DNA from 4 places in the Clostridium sulfidigenes genome. Region 4 is predicted to be linked to each of the others. Evidence: riboswitches for the same ligand, from Rfam matches in the RefSeq annotation. Region 4 holds a riboswitch; each other region holds the start of a gene.
The links. Region 4 has a riboswitch for cobalamin ahead of ACTNBA_RS05385 (ABC transporter substrate-binding protein). Riboswitches for the same ligand answer to the same signal wherever they lie in the genome.
Positions count from the first base shown of each region.

Region 1: linked by a shared signal. The riboswitch ahead of ACTNBA_RS13725 (hypothetical protein) and the one ahead of ACTNBA_RS05385 (ABC transporter substrate-binding protein) in region 4 are both predicted to bind cobalamin.
Region 2: linked by a shared signal. The riboswitch ahead of ACTNBA_RS03675 (sirohydrochlorin cobaltochelatase) and the one ahead of ACTNBA_RS05385 (ABC transporter substrate-binding protein) in region 4 are both predicted to bind cobalamin.
Region 3: linked by a shared signal. The riboswitch ahead of cobT (nicotinate-nucleotide--dimethylbenzimidazole phosphoribosyltransferase) and the one ahead of ACTNBA_RS05385 (ABC transporter substrate-binding protein) in region 4 are both predicted to bind cobalamin.

Region 1 covers NZ_JBQHQR010000012.1:49,784-55,874, reverse strand. The annotation lists gene ACTNBA_RS13745 (HAD family hydrolase) at 1-383, shown strand, start outside; gene ACTNBA_RS13740 (erythromycin esterase family protein) at 410-1,729, shown strand; gene ACTNBA_RS13735 (erythromycin esterase family protein) at 1,759-3,069, shown strand; gene ACTNBA_RS13730 (DUF4269 domain-containing protein) at 3,132-3,716, shown strand; cobalamin riboswitch at 3,818-4,008, shown strand; gene ACTNBA_RS13725 (hypothetical protein) at 4,147-4,572, shown strand; gene ACTNBA_RS13720 (DUF1002 domain-containing protein) at 4,627-5,520, opposite strand; gene pepV (dipeptidase PepV) at 5,758-6,091, shown strand, end outside.
Region 2 covers NZ_JBQHQR010000002.1:365,043-371,133, forward strand. The annotation lists gene cbiD (cobalt-precorrin-5B (C(1))-methyltransferase CbiD) at 1-1,002, opposite strand, end outside; gene ACTNBA_RS03665 (precorrin-8X methylmutase) at 1,019-1,645, opposite strand; gene ACTNBA_RS03670 (cobyrinic acid a,c-diamide synthase CobB) at 1,704-3,020, opposite strand; gene ACTNBA_RS03675 (sirohydrochlorin cobaltochelatase) at 3,032-3,862, opposite strand; cobalamin riboswitch at 4,007-4,187, opposite strand; gene ACTNBA_RS03680 (GIY-YIG nuclease family protein) at 4,392-4,658, shown strand; gene ACTNBA_RS03685 (DUF2238 domain-containing protein) at 4,655-5,290, shown strand; gene ACTNBA_RS03690 (MGDG synthase family glycosyltransferase) at 5,388-6,091, opposite strand, start outside.
Region 3 covers NZ_JBQHQR010000009.1:121,623-127,713, forward strand. The annotation lists gene ACTNBA_RS12095 (MGDG synthase family glycosyltransferase) at 1-448, opposite strand, end outside; gene ACTNBA_RS12100 (DMT family transporter) at 685-1,545, opposite strand; cobalamin riboswitch at 1,821-1,993, shown strand; gene cobT (nicotinate-nucleotide--dimethylbenzimidazole phosphoribosyltransferase) at 2,153-3,226, shown strand; gene cobC (alpha-ribazole phosphatase) at 3,286-3,873, shown strand; gene cobU (bifunctional adenosylcobinamide kinase/adenosylcobinamide-phosphate guanylyltransferase) at 3,919-4,470, shown strand; gene cobS (adenosylcobinamide-GDP ribazoletransferase) at 4,486-5,301, shown strand; gene ACTNBA_RS12125 (DegV family protein) at 5,587-6,091, shown strand, end outside.
Region 4 covers NZ_JBQHQR010000003.1:331,077-337,167, reverse strand. The annotation lists gene ACTNBA_RS05405 (short-chain fatty acid transporter) at 1-1,203, opposite strand, end outside; gene ACTNBA_RS05400 (hypothetical protein) at 1,696-1,977, shown strand; gene ACTNBA_RS05395 ((2Fe-2S)-binding protein) at 2,055-2,231, opposite strand; gene ACTNBA_RS05390 ((2Fe-2S)-binding protein) at 2,391-2,711, opposite strand; cobalamin riboswitch at 2,967-3,135, shown strand; gene ACTNBA_RS05385 (ABC transporter substrate-binding protein) at 3,269-4,294, shown strand; gene ACTNBA_RS05380 (FecCD family ABC transporter permease) at 4,303-5,391, shown strand; gene ACTNBA_RS05375 (ABC transporter ATP-binding protein) at 5,391-6,091, shown strand, end outside.

The DNA of each region.
Region 1 (6,091 bases), on a different contig from region 4:
ATAATGATTATTCCAAGTCACTAAAATGTATGACTTATAAAATAACTGTGGAGGTTTTCGAAAGTAAAGCTGCAGAGGAGCTAGCTTCTAAGTATCCACAATGTAGTTTTCTAACTTACGTTGGAGAAGATTGGTGTAGATTTGCTCATAGAGATGCCACAAAAATTAATGCCATTAATGAAATCGTTAAATATTTAAATATTAATCTAGAAGAGGTAGCTGCATTTGGTGATGATATTAATGACCTAGGAATGATAAAACATTGTGGACAAGGCATAGCAGTATCAAATGCAATTAAAGAAATTTTAGAATGTGCATCACATATTACAGGAAGTAATGATGAGGATGGTGTAGCAGCTTATATTAGAGAAAATTTCTTATAATAAATTCATTAAGGGAGTGCTTTAATATGAAAAAGAAACTAAAACTTATATCAACATGTTTAATATCTATTCTTTGTTTAACAGCTTGTTCAAAGGTAAATGAAAATCCAGAAGTAAAGGCTTTGAAAAAAAGTGTAATACCAATAAGTACAGTGGAAGCTGATAATGGCTTTAAAGATTTAATGCCACTTAAGGATATATTAAAAGATAAGAAAATAGTTGCCATGGGGGAAGCAACTCATGGTACTAGTGAATTCTTTAAAATGAAGCATAGATTCTTTGAATTTTTAGTAGAAGAAATGGGATATAGAGTCTTTGCTATGGAATGTGACGGGGGTGGCGGACAAGTCATAAATGACTATATTTTAAAGGGGGAAGGTAATGTAGAGGATTCTTTAGATGGATTAGGATTATATAGAACTGAAGAAATAAAAAACATGATAGAGTGGATGAAGGAATATAATGATGATCCATCTCATAAAGAAAAAATTAGATTTTATGGATTTGATATGCAGGGGATAGTAGATACACTTCCTAAACTTAGTTATTATTTAGGAAAATTAGATAAAGAGCTACAGACTAAGGTAGAAGAAGATACTCTTAACACAATTTATAGAAATGATATTAAAGCTCTTACCAATGAACAACTTGATAGTATCCTATTAAATATAAATGAAATTCAGAAAGATATGGAGAATGCAAAAGAAAAGTACTTAAAGAACAACTTACAGAATGAGTATGAGTTAGCTATATGGAATCTAAACCTTGTATCACAATGTGTAGAATATCATATAGAAGTTAATAAAAGTGTAAATCATATAATTGAATCAGTATCAGTAATGAAGATACGAGATAAATATATGGCTGCCAATGTTAAATGGATACAAGAGCATGAAGGTAAATTAGGAAATGATAAAGTTATGCTATGGGCGCACAATGTACATGTATCATATATGGATGATATTTATAAATATATGGGTAAAAATTTAAAGGAAATGTATGGAGATGAATATTATTCTATAGGCTTTGAACTTTCTAGAGGAAGCTTTAATACAAGTGATATGTCTACTGGGACTTTGACAAGATTTGATATAGATAATAATGGTTCTGAATATTTAGCATACAAATTTGATAAAACTAAGATACCTATATCATTTTTAGACTTTAATTCAGCATCTAAAAGTGAAAAAATATCAGAAATATTATCGGAGAGTCAAAGTTTTAATCATAATGGTGGATTTTATTATAATGAAAATACTCCAAAAAGAATTCAATATATACCTAAAAATTTGTTTGATGGATTAATATATATAAAAGAAACTACAGAGTCTAAGCTCGTATACTAAAATAAAAAAGCTAATGGGGGATAATAAATATGAAAAAGAAATTAAGACTTATATCAATTGTTTTATTATCTATTCTTTGTTTAACAGCTTGTTCAAAGGTAAATGAAAATCCAGAAGTAAAGGCTTTGAAAAAAAGTGTAATACCAATAAGTACAGTAGAAGCTGGTAATGGCTTTAAAGATTTAATGCCATTTAAGGATATATTGAAGGATAAGAAGATAGTTGGCATGGGGGAAGCAACTCATGGGACTAGTGAATTCTTTAAGATTAAACATAGATTCTTTGAATTTTTAGTAGAAGAGATGGGCTATAGAGTCTTTGTTATGGAATGTAATGGTGGAGCTGGACAAGTAATAAATGATTATATTTTAAAGGGAGAAGGTAATGTAGAGGATTCTTTACCTGAATTATATAGAACGGAAGAAATAAAAAACATGATAAAGTGGATGAAGGAATATAATAATGATCCATCTCATAAAGAAAAGATTAAATTCTATGGGATGGATATTGTTGATATATTAGATACACTTCCTAAACTTAGTTATTATTTAGGGGAACTAGACAAAGAGCTACAGACTAAGGTGGAAGAAGATACTCTAAACACAATATATAGAAATGATATTAAAGCTCTTACAGCTGAACAACTTGATAGTATCCTATTAAATATAAAAGAAATTAAGAAAGATATGGAGAATTCAAAAGAAAAGTACTTTAATAACAACTTACAGAATGAGTATGAGTTAGCTATATGGAATCTAAATCTTCTATCCCAATGTGTAGAATATCGCATAGAAGCTAATAAAAGTGTACATCCATTTGTCCTATCAGTTGCAGCAAGTAATTTACGAGATAAATATATGGCGACCAATGTTAAATGGATACAAGAGCATGAAGGTAAATTAGGAAATGATAAAGTTATGCTATGGGCACACAATATACATGTTTCATCTATGGATGATATTTATAAATATATGGGTAAAAGTTTAAAGGAAATGTATGGAGATGAATATTATTCTATAGGCTTTGAATTTTCTAGAGGAAGTTTTAATGTATATGATGGTATGTCTACTAATAGTTTTACAAAATCAGATATAGATATTAGTGCTTCTGAATATTTAGCGTACAAATTTGATAAAACCCAGGTACCTATATCATTTTTAGATTTTAATTCAGCATCTGACAATAAGGAGTTATCAGAAATACTATCAAAGAATCAAATTTTTAATTTTAGTAATGCATTTTATGATGAGAGTATTCCAAAAAGCTTTCAATATATACCTAAAAATTTGTTTGATGGATTAATATATATAAAAGAAACTACACCTTCCAAAATACAATAAGGCATTAAAGTTTGAAAAATTAGTCAAATAGAAGAATAACATAGTTAAGAGGATAATTTAGTATGAACAATAAAGATTTTATAAATATAAACTACCTTAAACATGGTAATAAAAAACAACAAAATTCATATAAAGTACTTAAGGAGCTGGATATATTTAATGTTTTAAGAAAGTTTAATCCAATATTAGTAGGGACTATACCTATTAATATTGATATAGAAAACAGTGATTTAGATATAGTATGTGAAGTTTATGATTTTAAGGAATTTCAGAAGAGAGTAGAAGATAGGTATTTTATGTTTAGTAAATTTCATATAAGTAATAATAGTACAGATAATGAGACAATATTAACTGTAAACTTTTATGTGGAGGATATTGAAATAGAAATATATGCTCAGTCATTGGATAGTTGTAAACAGAATGGTTATAGGCATATGGTAGTGGAAGATAGAATACTTAGATTAGGTGGAGAAAGAACTAGAGAAGAGGTTGTTATCCTTAAGAAAAATGGATTGAAAACAGAACCGGCTTTTGCAAAACACTTAGGTTTAGATGGAAATCCATATGATGAGTTATTGAGATTAGAAGAATGCAGTGATGAGGAAATTAAAAATATGTTAAATATGATATTCAGCAATAAACATTAAAATAACTACTAAAACTTCTAATTTTAAGGTAAAACAATAGTTAGGGCTATAATTAATGGTTTGACATGAAAATTAGAAGGGTATAATATAATATTAACAATTGAATATTATGGAAGATGGGTTCGGTTATATTCTCCTATAACTGATTAAAAGAGAAGCTGGGTGAAAATCCCACACGGTCCCGCCGCTGTAAGAGAGGAGTTTTCTTCTAAGATGCCACTGTTTTTTATGGGAAGGCAGAAGAAAATAATGATACTTGAGTCAGAACACCTGCCTATTTTTTACGCTATAATTCTACGAGAGATGGAAGGGTGTGATTTAATCTATGATAAATAAGATTTAAGACCTTTTAGTTTTAGTAGCTAAGAGGTTTTTTAATTTACCATTAATAAAGCAATAAATTTAAATTATTAGTAAGGAGTGAGTGTATATGAAAAGAGCACAATTCGATAAGGAAAGTTTATTATTAGTTATATCAGAAGTACCAAAGGTTTTGAAAAACCTAGATAATATTATAGATAGGAATAATGAAAAAATAGATACTGAAGAAGGAAACTTTAAGGCGGAATTTACTAATTTTATAGAGCTTTTAGGAAAATATATGAGTAAATGCCTAGTGACTATAAGTGAGCCTTATAATGAAAATTTATATAGTGTAAGTATAGACAACTCAGTAGATGCTGGATTTTTACCACAAATATCATCTGAGTTTTATAACTATTTAAAAGGCTTTAAAAACTGTGAAGAAACTATAAAAAATGTATCCTATAAGGAACTATATAAATTCTACGTGGATAACCATGATAACATAGATAAATTATATGACCATATGATAGAGTTTACTAACAAATTATAAAAAATAAACCGTACCCTAAAAGGTGCGGTTTATTTTTATAATTAAATCTTTAATTTAGTTAAAAAGTGAACTGAAGAATTCGCTAATCCAGCTAAATAGTTTATCAAAGAAGCCTGAATCCTTAAGTTCTTTTCCTAGAGCATTCATTTCATCTTTAAATTTAGATGCACTTTTGTCTAAGGTATCCTTAAGTTTAGAATAGTCTAAGTCTAGGTCATTTATATTAGACATCAATGTAACCATATTGTTTTGAATGGTAGCACTTATATCTACATCATATTTTTTTTCAACTTTTTCAATAATTTCTTTAATTTCCTCTTCGCTAGAAGGCTTGTCTTTTATAACAGCTGTTTTAACTTCGTTGATAATTGCAGAAGCTTCTGTATCCCCTATCTCTTCAGCTAAGTCTAGGGATACGTCTATTTCCTCTTGAGCGGCTTTTTTATTAGAGGTAGATAATTCACCACCCATTATATTCTCAGCACCAGCAAGGATTCCAGCAAGAGCTGATTCTCCAGTTACTTCAAAAGGAGCTGAGGCTGTAACCTCTGCATTCAATATTCCAGAAGTAATTAATGCATTTGCAAGCATATCATTAGTTACTAGTGTTAAGTTAGAAGAGTTTACTGTTACGCCATTTTCCTTTTGTAATAGCTTAACATAGGCACTAGAATACCATCCACCTGTAAAATTGGCTAATTCTTTTTCATCAAGACCAAATTGTTTTAGTGCCATTTTACTGTCTACATATATAGCTTCAATATTGTCTGGAGCTTTAAAGTACTTTCTTAATTGAGCTTCTTGACTATCACTTAAATCAGAACCAAAGCTTAGAATTTCACCACTTGGGTATTCACCATGAATATCTGCAAAAGCAGTTGTAGGTATAGATATACATGTTAAAATACCTATAGTCATAGCTAATTTTTTAAAAAATTTCTTTGACATGTTAAATTCTCCTTATACTTAAAATGTAAGTAATACTATCTATATAATAAAATCTAGATAGTTACTTTATATATCTTATTATATATATTATATTTTATATTTATAGGATATAGAATAAATATTAATAAATTTGTAAGAAACGAAAAGAGTAAATTAACTGTAACATCTATGGAAATTAAACAATTTTAGTATTAGAATGGAATTATAGTTAAATTTTAAAATAAAGGTGGGATTTGGGTGTATAAAAATCAAATAGAAGAATATTTTCACAATCATAAGGATGAAATGTTAAATGACATATGTGATTTAATAAAGATAAGAAGTGATAGATCAGAGACTAAAGAAGATATGCCTTTTGGAGAGGGTCCAGCAAAAGCTCTTAAGGCTGCTTTAGAGCTAGCAGAAGGTATGGGATTTAAAACTACAAATTATGATAACTATGTAGGAGCTATTGATTTTAATGATAAAGAAAAGCAATTAGATATTTTAGCCCATCTAGATGTAGTACCGGTTAGTGATGATTGGACAGTTACAAAACCTTTTGAGCCAATAATAAAAGATGGTAAATTAT
Region 2 (6,091 bases), on a different contig from region 4:
GTAAAGCTCCATTCTTTTCTTCACTTTATCTACAATAGTTTTATATATCTCACTATATTCACCCTTTAAAGCTTTTATAGCACCCTCTGTAGTCTTTTCATTATATATACTTCTAACTAAGTCATGTGGAGCTCCTGCTAATGCTAATTCTAATGCTATTACTTCTAGTCTTACATCACATACTCTACTGTGAGTGTTAAAGCTACCAGCAGATATCTTACATATCTTACCTATATGACCTATTATAATTATCTCTTTAACTCCACAGCTAACACAACATTCTATAGCAAATCCAACAAAGTTTGATATTATAGCCACTTGATCTATAGAATATCCCATAGACTCTGCAACCTTTTCCCCCATGTTTCCAAAGGCTAATATAAGAACCTTATTTTTTAAAGCCTTTTGAGTTATCTCAATTTTTATTGATTCTTTAATTGATTCTTCTGACATAGGATAAACAATTCCTGTAGTTCCTAATATGGATATTCCTCCTATTATATTAAGTCTAGGATTAAAGGTTTTCTTTGCTACTTCTTCTCCCCTTGGTACAAATATAGTAATAGTAACTCCTTCATCCTCTGGAAGCACACTACTTACCTCTTGCTCTATCATAAGTCTAGGTACTGGATTAATAGCAGCTTCACCCTTTTCAATATAGAGGCCTTCACCATTAACTACTCCTACACCTTTTCCACCTTTTAAAATATATCTTTCTTCACCCTTTTCAGCTCTTGCCCATATAGGTAATCCATGGGTAGCATCTATGTCATCTCCACCATCTTTTATAATGGAACATTCCACATAGTCATCACCAAAAACAACTTCATCTATTACTAAGTTTAAAATTATTCCCTTTGGTGTATTAATCTCTATATCTTTAATTTTTTTACCAGTAAAAAGCATATAAGTAGCTGCCTTAGCAGCAGCTGCTGCACAGGAACCTGTAGTATAACCACATCTTAACTTTTTACCATTACTGTTAACATATAAATCTAGCATTCTAATACCTTCTTTATTATCTCTCTACTAACATATACATAAGAGCATTGACTATAGCTGCTGCTACTGCACTTCCGCCCTTTCTTCCTCTAACTGTCATCATATCTATATCTTTTAATTTTTCTATTTCTTCTTTTGATTCAGCGGCTCCTACGAATCCTATTGGAGCTCCTATAATAAATTTGCAATTAGACTTTCCCGATTCAATAAACTCTTTAAGTTTGAATAAAGCCGTTGGAGCATTTCCAAATACGAAGAACTCTACTCCATCTCCTACCGCCTTTTCTACTGCAGCCATAGAACGAGTTATGCCTCTTTCCTTTGCAATCTCTGCAACTTCTGGTTCTGATACATAACATACAACCCTGCAATTTAACTTTTCTAAGGCTCTTTTATTTATTCCTGAAAGTGCCATATTAGTATCTGTATATATAGTTGTTCCCTTTTTTAGAATTTCTAGGGCTGTATCTATAGCATCATCTGTCATATAAACTAAATCCTTATATTCAAAATCTGCTGTAGTATGAATAACTCTCTTAATTATAGAAAGCTCTCTATCATCGAAATTATGAGGTCCCATTTCTTCTCCTATAATTTCAAAACTTCTCTTTTCTATGTCCATTGGTATTTTTATATAATCCATTTCTCCTCCTACTTAAGGAAATAACTTTCCTTAATAAATCTCTATTTTAAAATTACATCTACTTAATTAAGCTATTAAAAAAATCAATATTAGAAAAGAAATGTATATGTCCATAAGCTGCTAAAACATTATTTTTTACATACCCACACTTCCACTTCTTTGTGGTTCCATCGTAGGCTTTCTTTTCTAATTCATATATTTCTTCTTCTTTTAAATCTACCAGTGATTTATGGAATTCATGACAATTAATCATCATATCCTTTGGCACTATAGAATTTTCTTCTTTTATCTTTATAGTTGCATATCCAAAATTATTAAGTTTTCCAGTCATATAAGATGTTCCATTAAAGAAACCTACTGTTTCAACTCCATCTATGCTCTCTGTAAGATACATAAGTCCACCACATTCTGCATAGCATTTTACTCCACTGTTTAGGGCTTTTCTAATGCTATTTAACATAGATTTATTAGAAGATAACTCTTCCTTGAATACTTCTGGGTATCCTCCACCTATATATATAAAATCTACATCCTTTGGCACTTCTCTATCTTTTAGGGGGCTAAAATACTGAACTGTTCCAACCTCTTCCAAAAGCTCTATATTCTCTTTATAATAAAAACTAAAGGCTTTATCATAGGCTACTGCAATCTTTATATCTTTGTTTTCAGCGTGGAAATCTTCACTGTTAGTAGATTGAATATCTGAAGCTTTAAATTCTTCTATAAGGCTATCTACATCTACATACTCTTCCATAAGGCTACTGCATAACTCTATCTTCTTTGATAAATCTTCAACCTCGCTACTCTGCACAAGGCCTAAATGCCTACTTTTTAAAGCTAACCTCTCATCCTTAGGTATGTATCCGAAAACTCTAATCCCGCTGCAATTTACTTCAATAGCTTTTTTCAAAAGTTTATAGTAACTTTCACTAATATTATTAAGTATTATCCCTACTATGTTCACATTTTCATAATTTCGAAGTCCTTCTATTTCAGCACATAAAGTTGCTGATTGAGCTTTAGGAGATAATACTAATACCACAGGCAAATCTAAAGTTCTAGATACATGAGCTGTAGAAAAATTAGTATCTATACCTTTTCCATCATAAAGTCCCATAACTCCTTCAATGATTCCTAGATCACCCTGACCTCTTAGATAACTCTCCTTAACCCCTGATTCTCCCATTAGAAATAAATCTAAGTTTCTTGTAGCTACTCCTGTTATTTCTCTATGAAAGGCTGGATCTATATAGTCAGGTCCAACTTTATATCCTTGAACCTTATATCCTCTATCTATAAGAGTTTTCATAAGTGCTAATGTAACAGTGGTCTTTCCACCGCCACTACTATTTGAAGAAACTATTATACTTTTCATAATTTACTCCTTTATGGTGTTTTCTTCGTATCTCCCAAATGAAGATATTTATTATCTATTACATCTTGTACATGATTCACATATATATGTCTAAACTTCTCAATCTCACCCAAACCATGAAGATATATGTCTACTTTAATTCCAGCTTCTTCTAAAATAGTCTTCCATGAATCTTCTTCATCAGAAGCCATATCATTAGTTGCATGGTCTCCAGCTACTAGCATAAGTGGTGCTAACTTAACGTGATCAATACCTTCTCTTTTAAGAATTTCTACTATCATATCTACGGTAGGATATCCTTCTACTGTTCCAACGTATACATTATTATAATTTAAGTAAGTAAATACGCTTTGAAGTGCTACAAAGGCTGAGTTAGCTGGATGATTACTTCCATGTCCCATAAATACCATAGTCTTATCTTTTGGTATAATTTCTTTTATAGCATCTATAAACACCTCATAATCATTAGGTGTTTCTTCCCCTCCTTGAAAGTGAAGGGCTGGTCTACCTACTTTTATTGATTTAAATTTATTACTCCCTCTAAACTTATCAACTACTAATCTAACATATTGGAACTCTTCCCCTGGTATTATATGGAGTGGCTGAACTATAACTTCTTCATAGCCTTCTTTGTATAGTTGCTCTAACGCTTCCTCCGGGGTAGGTACAATTATTCCATCTCTATTTTTTATTTTTTTAATTATCATATGGGCTGTAAAAGCTCTCATAACATGATACTCTTTAAATCTTTCTCTTATTTCATCCTCAATTTTTTCTATAGTTAATTTTAATGTATCCTTATAAGTAGTTCCAAAGCTTACTACTAATATAGCCTTTTTCATTTTAGTTCCTCCAAATTTAATAAATTAGTGCAAAATAAAACCTCTACCCAAAAGGTAGAGGTTAAAATTCAATTTAACTCATAACAGAATTATAATTTGTAATAAATATACAAACTAAACTATTAACTCCCTTCCCTCCGAAGTGTCATATCTATGCTTTAGGCAGGTCTCCTGACTCACGTATCATCCTCCATCTCACCTTCCCAGAAATACACTCCAGTGGTTTTTCTATGAGATTTCGTCTTCGTACACAGTAGCGGGGGCTGTAGTGGACTTTAACCACTTTCCCTATTAAACATAATGTACCTAAAACTATACTTTATTCAATTTAAATCAACATATTATTTACCATTTCTCTTTAATCCAATTTAATTATACCCTATGATTTAATTTAATTCAATATGAATATACTAGTATTTATAAAATAGTATAATATATTCATGCTAAAATAATGATATACTATTTAAATAGTATTATACAACAGTAATAATTATTCTAATTTTTAATATATTTTATATGAGGTAAAGATATGTTTTTTGTTTATATATTAAGATGTAATGACAATACTTTATATACAGGATGGACAACTGATTTAAACAAAAGGCTTAAATGCCATAATAGTGGTAAAGGAGCTAAGTACACCAGATGCAGATTACCTGTAGAAATTGTTCACTATGAAAATTTACCTGACAAATCTTCAGCTTTAAAAAGAGAATGTGAAATAAAAAAACTTTCTAGAGCAGAAAAACTTATTCTTATAGAAAACGCCATAAATAGCTCGGAGGGAAATCAATGAAAAATACAAAGTCTTCTTTTGCTTTATTTTTCAAATGGATATTTAGATCAATTTTATTAATACTATTTGTTTATTACTCATTTGTAAAAACTGATAATAATTCAAATTACATTAGCAACATTCTATTAATTCTTATCACATCCTTTATACCAGATATAATTTTATGTATATTTAAAGTTAAATTATCTAGTTTACCTGACTTCTTATTGCAATTCTTTATATTTTTAGCTCTACTCTTAGGCCGGATGTACAATATGTACTCAATACTACCTTGGTGGGACATATTTCTTCATTTTGCTTCAGGGGCTCTTTTAGGGTTTTTATCTTTAATAATTTTAAAACCTCTTATAGGTGAAAATAATCTCAAAACCCTTCCCCCATTATTCATAGGGATATATATATTACTCTTTACTATTTCTGGAGCTGCACTGTGGGAGTTCTGGGAATTTGCAGGAGATCAACTATTGGGGTTTGATTCTCAACTTAATAGTCTTACGGATACTATGACAGATATGATAAGTGGTTCTTTAAGTGGTGTTATATTATCTATAATGGGATTTTTACACATTAAAAATGGTTCATTTGAGTTTTTGGATAAATTTATTAATGCCATTAAAAAATCTCATAAATAAACCTAAAGACTCGTATTATAAAGTCAAATTCTAAATATTCCCATTATAAGATTAAAAGACCAAGGTCTTAAAAACCTTGGTCTTAATTATTTAAGTTTTATGCAATTTCTGAATTACATTCAGCTTCATTTTCTTTCATTAATCTTCTTATAAGTTCTAGTAACTCATTTGTTGAATTTGATTTATCAAAAGTCATACAGTTTTCTTTAATTTCTCTTAATTTGTTTTTGTCCTTAATCAAAGCCTCTATAGCTTCAGTACAATTATCACCTCTGCCTATAGATATGGACATGCCATGATCTAATAGAAACTTTGCATTTGCTTCTTCTTGTCCAGGTATTGCATCAAAGGTAATTAAAGGAAGATTTGCTGCTAACGCTTCTGATACTGTAAGCCCTCCTGGTTTAGTAATTAAGACGTCTGCTAAGTTCATATATCTATGAACTTCATTCGTAAACTTAATAAGCTTTGTCTGTTTTTTACTAAACTTAATCTGTTCCTTAATTTTATTATATAGTCTTTTATTATTACCCGTTAGAATTACAATTTGAAAATCCATAGGAATATTATTTATATTCTTATAGATTTTTTCTATATTATATACTCCGAAGCTTCCAGCCATCACTAACACGGTCATTTTACTTTCGCTTAATCCCAGCTCATCTAACAGTATTTTTTTATCATCTTCATCTTGATGAAAAAAACCATCATATACAGGGATTCCATAAGGATGAACTTTTTCTGGAGGAACTCCTCTATCTATCATACCTTCTACCATGTCTTCACATGCTACACAATATT
Region 3 (6,091 bases), on a different contig from region 4:
AATAACAATTAGTATTATCATTAAGCCACTCTGAATGACTACTAATATCCGTTATGCAAGTTATAAGCGGAAGAGATGGATTATATTTCATCTTATATCTTGATATTAGTTGAGAGCAAAAGGGTAGAGTAGAAATAATAATATTAGGTTCTACATCTTTAATTAGGTTATCAAGCTTAGGAAGAAAGTATTTTAAAAACATAGGATTCATATTATATTTTCTATTTTCCGTAATTTTATAAACTTGATTATAAAACACACTACCTTTGTTCACCATAACATTAAAAGCCTTATAAATTGCGTTGGAATAATTTGGTAATGAGTATTCAAAAACATCCTTTATAACTACTGATGCATTAGGATGATTAGACTGAATTTGTTCACATAAAGATTTAGATACTGAATAATGGCCCATACCAAATTTTCCTGTAAGAATTAATATTTTCATATTTTAAACCCCCCATTAATTCTACATAATTTTTACTATGGTTTTATTTTACATGGTAAATCTTAAGAAATACCTTTAATAAATCTTAAGATTTATTAAAGATTTGGAGGAAATTATTAAGCTAAACATAAATTAATAATAAATTACTATATTAAATAGAGAAATAAAGACCTTAGATATATAATAAAAAGGATTGTCTCAAAAGAATTAACTTTGAGACAACCCTTTTAAAAATATTATTTAAGGTTATCTAGTTTTTTATTGTACATAAACATGTAAAGTGAAGCAGAAAATATAACTATGTATCCTAAAATACTTATGATATCAGGGGATTGGTTAAATATTACCATGCTTATAATAGCTGAAAAGATTATATTAGAGTAATCAAAAATTGATATTTCTTTTGCAGGTGCATACTTATAGGCTAGAGTAATTCCAAATTGTCCTATAGTTGCAAAGATACCGGCTAATATTAAGTAGGTAAATTGAATCAAAGTCATAGGTGTATAAGAAAATATCATAAATGGGAAAATTGTTATTACAGAAAAGCAAGAAAAATAAAACACCACAGTATAATGCTTTTCACGGTTTCCAATGGCTCGAACGCAGGTATAGGCAGAGCCAGCAAATATGGCAGAAGAAAGCCCTATGAGGTAAGGAATTATGTCTACACTAAAAGCAGGCTTTATAATAAGTAGTGATCCAAGGAAACCAATAGCAATGATAGTAATATGCCTTAGCTGTAATCTTTCTTTTAAAAAGATAGCAGAGAAAAGTATTACAAAGAAAGGACTTAGCTTATTAAGCATATTAGCATCTGAAAGAATAAGATGGTCTATAGCATAAAAGTTTAATATTACTCCTAATGTGCCTAAAGTGGATCTCATAATAAGAAGCTTTTGGTTTTCTTTTTTGCCAAAGAAACTTTCTTTGTGATATATAATCATACCAAGAGCTATGACAAAAGAAACTATGTTTCTAAAAAAAGCCTTTTGCATAGAGGGTAAATCTCCAGATAGCTTTACAAAGGCAGACATCATTGCAAAGCCAAAGGCAGATAAAATAATTAATATTATTCCTTTAATTCTATTACTCATAGTACGTCTCCAATCTTAAGTTAATTTTTATAAACTATTTTAAAATACAGTTTATGTATTATAGTAAAGTTATAAATGTAATTCAAATGATATTACTTATCAATTATAATTATCCACTATTTCATAAATTTTTCAAGGGAATAGGGATATTTACGAATGTTATGTAAATTTAATTTATATTTATAGTTAATAACCTGAAGTTATATATGTATTATTCAATATGGAGTCCATAAAGATTGTTGAATAAGTTATGCTAGTAGTATATAATTTAAGTTAAATGAATAATAGTTTAAGGTACATTAAGTTTAATAGGGAAAGTGGTTAAAAGCCACTGCAGCCCCCGCTACTGTGTACGGATACAAGTCATGATACCACTGGTAATTCACTGGGAAGGGAATGATGAGGATAAGCCGTGAGCCAGGAGACCTGCCTAAAACTTTGTTAGTTGAGACCTTCGGAGGGAAGAGTATATCAAACTATTTTTTAGTTTAATAAATTTAGTTATGTGTATTAACACCCTTATCTTAGAGGATAAGGGTGTTTTTAGTTATAATAAAACTATTTAAAGAATAAATTTTACAGAATAAATTTAGATGGAGTGATAAGAGTGGATGAATTAAAAAAGTTATTAAGTGGTATTGAAGAGGTAAATAGAGAAGTAATGAATAATTCTAAGAATTACATAGATCATTTAAGCAAACCTATAGGAAGTTTAGGAGTCCTAGAAGAGATTGTTGTAAAACTTAGTGGTATTAAGGGTGAGCATATAAAAGAAATAAAAAAGAAAAATATAGTTATAATGTGTGCTGATAATGGAATTCAAGAATCAGGGGTTTCTTCATGCCCAAGAGAGGTAACAGCTACAGTTACAGAAAATTTTGTAAAGGGTACTACTGGAGTGTGTATATTGAGTAGATACTACAATAATGATACTACTGTGGTTGATATAGGAGTGGATAAGGAATTTACTGATCCTAGAATAATTAACAGAAAGATTAGATATGGTACAAGTAATATGACTAAAGGTCCTGCAATGACTAGGGAAGAAGCTATCAAAGCTATAAAGATAGGAATTGATATTGTTAAGGAGTTAAAAAATCAAGGATATGATTTAATAGGAACTGGTGAGATGGGAGTAGGTAATACAGCTACTTCTGCAGCTATAATAAGTGTATTCTCTGGAATTGATAGTGATTTAATAGTTGGTAAAGGCTCAGGTCTAACAGATGATGGATTGTCCCATAAAAAGGCTATGGTAAAAAAATCTATTGAAATAAATAAGCCTAACAAAAATGATGTAATAGATGTGCTTAGTAAGGTAGGTGGATTTGATATAGCTGGCCTTTGTGGAGTATTTTTAGGAGGTGCTATATATAAAGTGCCAGTGGTAATTGATGGGCTTATATCATCAGCTGCAGCTATTTGTGCAAAGGAATTAAGTTCAAAGGCTTCAGGGTATATGTTTGCATCTCACCTATCAGCAGAACCAGGAGCACAATATGCAATGAAAACTTTAGGACTTGAACCTATGTTTAGTTTAGGAATGAGATTAGGTGAAGGTAGTGGATGCCCAATAGCCTTTGGAATAATAGAGAGTGCTGTTTTTACTATGAATAATATGGATTCCTTTAATGAAGCTGGCATAGATAAAAAGGATTATATAGATATAAGAAAACAATAGAATATGAACCGGTGTAGATAGGTTACTTATATACAGCTTTTTATAAAGGAGTGTAGTAATTGAAAATATATATAGTTAGACACGGGGAAACAGAAGAAAATATAAAAAAGACTTACTATGGAGATATAGACTGTGAACTAACAGAAAAGGGAATTAAGCAAGCAGAATTGGTAGGAGAAAAATTGAAGCATATAAACTTTGATAAAGTGTTTTGTAGTGAAAAAAAAAGAGCAAAGGAAACCCTTAAAAAAATATATGAAGGAGAAGGGGTTAAAGTAGATTCTAGATTGAATGAAAGAAACTTTGGAATCTTTGAAGGAAAAAACTATAAGCAGTTACAAGATTCATTTAAGTTAGAATATGATACTTGGACAAATGATTGGAAGGAGTATTCCATAGAGAAGGGAGAGAGCTTTATAGAGGTTTATAATAGAGTGAAAAGCTTTATGGAAGAACTAAAAAAAGAATCAGTTGAGAATATACTTATTTGTACCCATGGAGGAATTATAAGAACAATATATACTTATATATTGGAAGGTAGTTTAGATAATTATTGGAGGTTTAATTCTAAAAATGCAGATTTGTCCATAATTAAATTAGAATACGGGTACTTTTATATTGATAGTATAATTCCAGTAGAATTTTAATATTAATTAATTTGTTTATGAGGATAAAAGAAGAGGAGAAAGAAAATGAGTAAATTAACTTTAGTTACTGGTGGATGTAGAAGTGGAAAAAGTAAATATGGAGAAAATCTACTTAAACATACTGATGATGTATTATATATAGCAACAGCTATAGTAACAGACGATGAAATGAAGCACAGAATAGAAAAGCATAAGGAAAGCAGAAATAAAAGTTGGCAAACCTTAGAAAGTTATAAAGACTTATATAAAAAAATAGAGAGATTTACTGAAAGATATATTTTTTTAGATTGCGTTACTATAATGACTACCAATTTAATGTTTGAAATCACTACAAATTACGATAATATAAGTGATGATGAAATAGATAAAATATGTAATAGCATAAAGAATGAATTTACATTATTCTTAGAAAAGTGTAAAGAGTTAGATAAGGAAGTTGTATTAATTACCAACGAAGTTGGATGGGGATTAGTGCCTGAAAACAAATTATCTAGAATTTTTAGAGATATTCAAGGTTTTATAAATCAACATGTAGCAAATATTTGTGATGAGGTATATTTAGTTTGTTGTGGACAAGGACTAAAAATAAAGGGATAGACGAGGAGCAGTGTTATGATTAAAAATTTGATAATTTTAGCTATAATAGCTATTATGGTATTAGGAGCCATAGGAAAAGAAAAGATTTTCTTTAATAATTTTCTTTTGTTATTCCAATTTATAACTAGAATACCAGTAAATATATCTCTGGCTTGTGAGAAAGAAAACTTTAAAAAAGCTACTTTATATTTTCCCGTAGTAGGAGCTATTCTTGGGGCTATTGAATATTTAATTTTTTATATTACATCTATATGGTTGCCATTACCTATGGTTGCTATAATTACAGTTATAGTTGGAATATTTATTACAGGTGGACTTCACATGGACGGACTAGGAGATACCTGTGATGGATTCTTTTCTTTTAGAAGTAGAGAGCGAATAATTGAGATAATGAAGGATAGTAGAGTAGGTTCTTTTGGAGTATTAGCCATGATTATAGATATAGCAGTTAAGGCTTTAGGAATATATTATATAGGAACAAAATCTATAGGTTATATGATAATAGTAGTACCAATGATAAGTAGATTATTTACTGTATTTATTGCTTTAATAGGAAAGTCAGCTAAAAAAGAAGGTACTGGGAATTTTTACATTGGAAATACTAATGGTGTATATTTTACAGGAGCATTAACTCTTACTTTACTTATTGGAAGTTTATTCTTTAATATTAAATATATTATTATACTTTTACTTGGCGGACTTATAGTTACTATAATATTTAATTTGTTTTGTAATAGCAAAATAGGAGGGCATTCTGGAGATACCCTGGGTGCCAATAATGAAATTGTTGAGCTAGCTTTATTTATACTAATTAGTAGTATGATTTTTTAAGAAAATAATGGTTATCTATATATTTTTAAATCTGGTATTGATATAATTATAATATTGTTTAGAAAATTGTATATAATTAATATTGTAGTTTGCATCTTGAATTTTAAATTTAGGATGCAAACTTAATTTAAATATTATATTACTTAAATGTTAGCTCCGTAGAGAGTTTTATATTTTTGAAAATTAGAATATTATATTAGAATTAAATATAATATAAAAATAAATATTAATTATGATTATAATTAATAATAAGCATATAATTATTGTTATTTGGAGGCAAGATTTATGAGTATAAAAATAATAACAGATAGTACTAGTTATATACCAAAGGAGCTCATAGAAAAATATGATATTACTGTAGTTTCTTTAGGTGTTGTTATAAATAATATAGCTAATAAAGAAATAGAAATTGAAAATGATAAGTTTTATAAAACCTTGGAGAAGTTAGATAGTATACCTACTTCATCTCAACCAAGTGTAGATGATTTGTTTAATAGCTTTGACCAGGTTATAGGTGAAGGACATGAAGCATTAGGAGTTTTTATATCCTCAGAAATGAGTGGTACATATGCTACTTGTAATCAACTAATAAAAACAATGATAATGGACAAATATCCTAAGGCTAGGATGGAAGTTATAGATTCAGCATCTAACTGTATGCAAATGGGATATGCAGTTTTAGAAGCAGCAAAACTGGCTCAGGAAGGTAAATCTATGGAGGAAGTTATAGCTGGAGTAGAGGCTATAAAGAGTAAGAGTAGGTTTTTATTTGTACCAGATACTTTAGAAT
Region 4 (6,091 bases):
AGCAATTGACATTGCTGTTTTAGCTGTGCTTACTCCAAGTTCTGCTCCAGCTGGCATCATTATAGGTGCTTGTACAGCCCATTGTCCACCACCAGATGGTACAAAGAAATTAACTAATCCTGCACTTAAAAATGAGAACATTGGGAATGTAACTTTATTTGAAATAGTTACAAACACATTTGACATTAATACAGCTAAAGATATCCCCTCTGCATTTGCTCCTGTCATCATGCCCATTATACCTGCGTAAAATGGAAACTGAAGTAATATAGGACCCGCTCCTTTAGCGCCCTCCATTAGAGCATTTATAAATCGCTTAGGAGTTCCATGTAACAAAATGCCTAAAAATAAAAATATAAAGTTTACTATGTTAAGGTTTAAATTAAATCCTGAAGTAATAAAATAATATAATATATAGGTAAATCCCATTATTGAAATTAACCAAGTAACTATCTTACTATTTTCTAACTTATCAGCTGGAGTCATATTTTCTTTTGGCATCTCTACAAACACTTCTTCATCCTCTAATAATCCTTTATCTATAACTACAACACTGCCCTTATCTGGGTGCATAGCTCTATTTATAAGTGGTAGAGTTACTACTAAAACGCCTACTATAACTAGATTAAATAGTGAAAATATAGTCTCACTAGTCGGTACTCCCGCAGCACTTACTGCTCCTGCTGTAGCTTTAACTAAAGATTCTCCACCAGTAGCAAGAGTTAATGGAATTGATGCTGATAGTCCAGCATGCCATAATAAAAAACCTGAATAAGCTGAAGCTATTAGAAGTCTATAGTCAACACCATCTACTTCCTTTGCAAGTTCTTTTGCAAATATTGCTCCTATAACTAATCCAAATCCCCAGTTTAATATACATGCTATAGAAGATACAAAAGTAACTAATAAGATTGCTTGGGTTGGTGTTTTGGGGATTCTAGCTAGTTTCTTTGTAATTTTTTTAAATGCTGGTGCACTAGCTAAGGTATGACCAAAAACAAGAACCAATGCCATTTGCATTGCAAATGCTAATAAACTCCAAAATCCATTTGTCCAATGAATAATCATAGATAATGGAGATTGTCCTGTGAATAAAACACCTGAAATAAAGATTATGAAAGTTAAAATGATACAAAATAAAAATGGATCTGGTAGGTAATTTTGAACTAATTTAACGCAACCATTTGTAAATTTTTTAAACATTTTCTTTCCCCCTTAATAAATATATGGATTTCTTTATATCAGCAAATAGTTATATTTTTTATGTAGCTATTTGTTGCTATCAATTATATTACTTTTATTGGGATAGTTAAATTTTTAACTATATTGACTATTTCAAGTCATGTATACCCAATCCATGTTTAGTATACCATATTTTCAATATTTTTAAAATATACATATTACTTTTTTTAAATTTTATTACTTAATAATACATATATAATACTTTTTTCATACAGCTTAATCTATGGTTCTTTATTTTATTAATACATGGGGTGAGTATATTCTTTCACTATATTTTTTAATATAACCATTTAAATTTTAAAATTGAATATCCATTAAATTCATTAAATATTATTTTGTAATTTGAGTAAACTATATAGAAAATAGAATTAAATTTTTCTTTTATTTTTTATAATAATTTCTACTATATGATACTAAATTTCATTTAAAATAATTTTATGGGAGGAGATTTTTATGAATAAAATAGGTGATGAAGTTAAAGAAGGTATGAATAAAGTTACTAGTGAAGTTAAGGATATGTATACTGAAGTTAAAATTCAGTATGGTGAAAAAAAGGAAGATATTAAAGAATTTATTTCAAATAAGAAATTTGTTCACGACCTTAAAAATCAAATGAAAGATGAAGTTAGAGAAGAAGGTCAATTAGCTAAAAACCTGTACAATAAAGCTATGGTTGGAGGGAAAACAATAGCTAAAGAATTAAAAAATGATGTAAAAAATCAGATGAAAAACTAATAAACATGAAAATTAATTTAGGTCTATATTGATATAACTAATTTATATATCAATATAGACCTAAAAATTTCTATTAATTATTTTTTTAATTCTTGGAGAATTTCTTCTATTTCACTAATACATCCTCCACAAACAGTTCCTGCTCCTGTAGTCTCCATTATATCATCTACTGTCTTAGCACCATCTTCAATGGCTTTCTTTATAGTATTATAGTCTACATCTTGACAAGTACATATAATTCTATTTTCTGACATTTATTCTTCCTCCTTAATATAGGCATATATGATTAACATAACTAATCATATATAATGTAATTATTCTATAATAGTATTACTATAAATCACATTTCAATACACTATATTTTTAGATTTTAGATTTACAGCTAATGAAATTGTTTGTAACATTAAAACATATTATTTATTTGATTCAATTAAACTCTCAATAACACATTTACATTTTCCACATGCTGTTCCTGCCCCTGTAGTTACACCTACTTTTTCTACGGTAGTATCTCCATTTTGTATTGCTTTCACCACCTCTTCAGTAGAAACATTTCTACATGTGCATACATCGCCTAATATTTTTTCAATTCTTTCAATACATCCTCCACAAACATCTCCTGCTCCTGTAGCAGCTTGAATATCTTCTACTGATCTAGCCCCTTGAGCCATAGCCTCTCTTACTTGAGCATAAGTAACCCCATTACATAAACATACGATTTGTTCTAGTGACATTTCATATTCCTCCTTAAATCTCTTATTTATATATTTCCATTATAACCTAATAGTTTTTATTAATCAATATTTATTATTACATATTTACTATTCGTCTTCCATGGTTGATATACCCACACTTCTATTCTTTGTTATTTTAAATAATATATTCAGTATAGAATATATTTGCGTCTGCCGGAAATTTAAAGAGTTCTTCCTTTCTATTCATTGACAACCTTTCTCAACTATGATAAAGTATGGATTGTTGAAATATAATAGTATATGAATGATATTGGTTTCAAAGGAAGATGGATGAAATTTCCACACAGTACCGCTACTGTAATTAGTGAGTATTAATTATTTATACCACTGAACTTTTGTTTGGGAAGGTTAATTAATATAATGATCTATAAGTCAGGATACTTACCAATATTAAAAATATCGATACTCTTCGAGTAAAGAGTGATATTCGCCATGACAACTATGCTTTTGTCTATGGTTTTATCAAGAGTATCCTTATATTCATACAAATTATAATATTTAACTGATTATAATTATAATGTTAAAGGAGAATTACAATGAAACATTTTAAAAAAATTACTTCACTTCTATTGAGCGTATTACTTATCCTTAGTCTAGTAGGTTGTAGTAATAGCAAATCTGATAAAAACACTTCTACTGAGAAATCTAATCCACCTCAAAATGAAATTAAAGATTCTCATTATCCAGTAACAATTGAAACTTATAACTTCAAAAAAGAACCTATAAAACTAACTTTTGATAAAGCGCCAGAAAAAGTTTTTGCTGTATATCAAAACTCTATAGAAACCCTTCTTGCTTTAGGTCTTGAAGATAAAATAGTGGCTGCTGCTGGTCTTGACCATCCTGTAAAGGAAGAATATAAAGCTGCTTTTGAAAAAATTAATTATTTAAAAGAATTTACGCCTTCAAAAGAAACTGTGGTTATGTCTGAACCAGACTTCATTGTTGGTTGGTATTCACTTTTTAAGGATAAAAATCTTGGTGATGTATCTTATTGGAATGATAATGGCACTAATACATATATATCTTTAAATAGTGGTATCTCTATAGAAAAAACTATTGATAATGAAATTACTGACATTTTAAACTTAGGAAAAATTTTCAATGTTGAAGATAAAGCACAAGCTCTAGTGAATAAAATTACTGAGTCCGTTGAAAATACTGCTAATTCAGTTAAAAATAAAGATAAACAAAATACTTTAGTTGTAGAATTCTTTGATGATAAAATCAGTACTTACGGAGCTAATACTTTAGCTGGTGATATGATAACAAAACTTGGAGCTAATTTATTAAATCCCGAAGGAAACAGTATTGGTAAAGAAGACTTAATAACTCTTAACCCTGATTGTATATTTGTAGTTTATATGGATAGAGGCGATGAAAACATTCCTCAACAAGAAGTAGATAAAATTTTAAAAGATGAATCTCTTCAAACACTTTCAGCTATTAAAAATAAAAGAGTATATCCTATATCTTTAGGAGAAATGTATTCTAGTGGCATCAGAACTATAGATGGAATAAATACTTTCTCTGAAGGTTTATATGGAACTTTAGGTAAGTAGTAATTATGATGATTAAAAATAAAAATTTACACGGAACTAGATATTCTAATATTTTTAAGAGAATGCCTATTTATATAGGTACTTCTCTTGTTCTTTTAATAATACTTATTCTTTCAATAGGACTAGCTGTTACTATTGGCTCAGTAAATATATCCATGAAAGAAGTATATGGGATTATTCTTTATAAACTTTTTAATATAGGTGAGCTCTCTACAAGTGCTGCTAAAATAGATGTTATATGGTTGATTAGAATGCCTAGAACAGTTTTAGCTATAGCTGTTGGAATGGGATTATCCGTAATTGGAATTGTAATGCAAGCCATTGTTAAAAACCCATTAGCCGACCCCTATATTTTAGGAATATCTTCTGGAGCATCCCTTGGGGCTACTTTAGCAATTCTACTCGGTATTGGCGCAAGTTTAGGTAGCAGTTATATTGGAATAATGGGATTTATAGGCGCTTTTTCTATCTCAATGCTAGTTTTAATGCTTTCTAATATAGGTGGAAGAACGAATTCTGTAAAATTACTTCTTTCCGGAATGGCTCTCAGCTCTGTATGTAGTGCATTTTCAAGCTTTATAGTTTATATTACCAATGATTCTCAAGGAATGAAAAACATTAGTTTTTGGCTTATGGGTAGTTTGGCTGGTGCTAATTGGAATGAAATTTCTTTTATACTTCCTATTATTTTTATAGGAACATTATTCTTTATGACCCAATATAGAACTCTAAATCTAATGCTTTTAGGTGATGAAGTATCTGTTACTTTAGGTACTGATTTACATAGATTTAGAATCATTTATTTAATTATTACTTCTTTAATGATTGGTGTAATAGTATATTCCTCAGGTATGATTGGATTTATTGGACTTATAATCCCCCATATAGTTAGAATACTATTTGGTACAGATCATAAAAAAATAATTCCTATAGGAGCTATACTAGGTGCAATATTTCTAATTTGGGCAGATGTACTATCTAGAATTATAATAAAAGGCACCGAGGTTCCAATTGGTATATTAATTTCTATGGTAGGTGCGCCTTGCTTTGTATGGCTTATGATAAAAAAATCCTATGGATTTGGAGGTATCAATTAATGCATATTTCAACAGAGAATATAAAAGTTAAAATTGGTGATACTGACATTCTAAAGGGGATTAATATTAATGCAAATAATAAAGAATTCATAGGAATCATTGGACCAAATGGTAGTGGTAAGTCTACCTTATTAAAGTGTATCTATAGAAGCTTAAAACCTAATAGTGGCATAATAAAATTAGATGATATTGACTTAAGCAAAATTTCAGTAAGAGAAAGCTCTAAAAAATTAGCTGTCCTTTCTCAACATAATAATTATAATTTTGATTTTTCTGTAAAAGATATATTACTCATGGGTAGGTCTCCACATAAAAAATTTTTAGATAGAGATACAAAAGAGGACTATGATATAATTTATGATGCCTTAGATAAAGTAGGAATGGTAAATTTTATAAATAGAAGTTTTTTAACTCTTTCCGGTGGTGAACAACAACGTATTATTCTTGCTAGAGCATTAGCACAACAAACTGAATGTTTGATCTTGGATGAGCCAACTAATCATTTAGATATAAAATATCAAATTCAGCTTATGAGTATTGTAAAAAATCTTAACATAGAAGTAGTGGCTGCAATTCATGATTTAAATATTGCAGCAATGTATTGTGACAAACTTTATGTTTTAAAAGAAGGTATAATCGTTGCTTATGGTACACCTAAAGAAATTCTTACTTCTAAGTTAATTAAAGATGTTTATGGAGT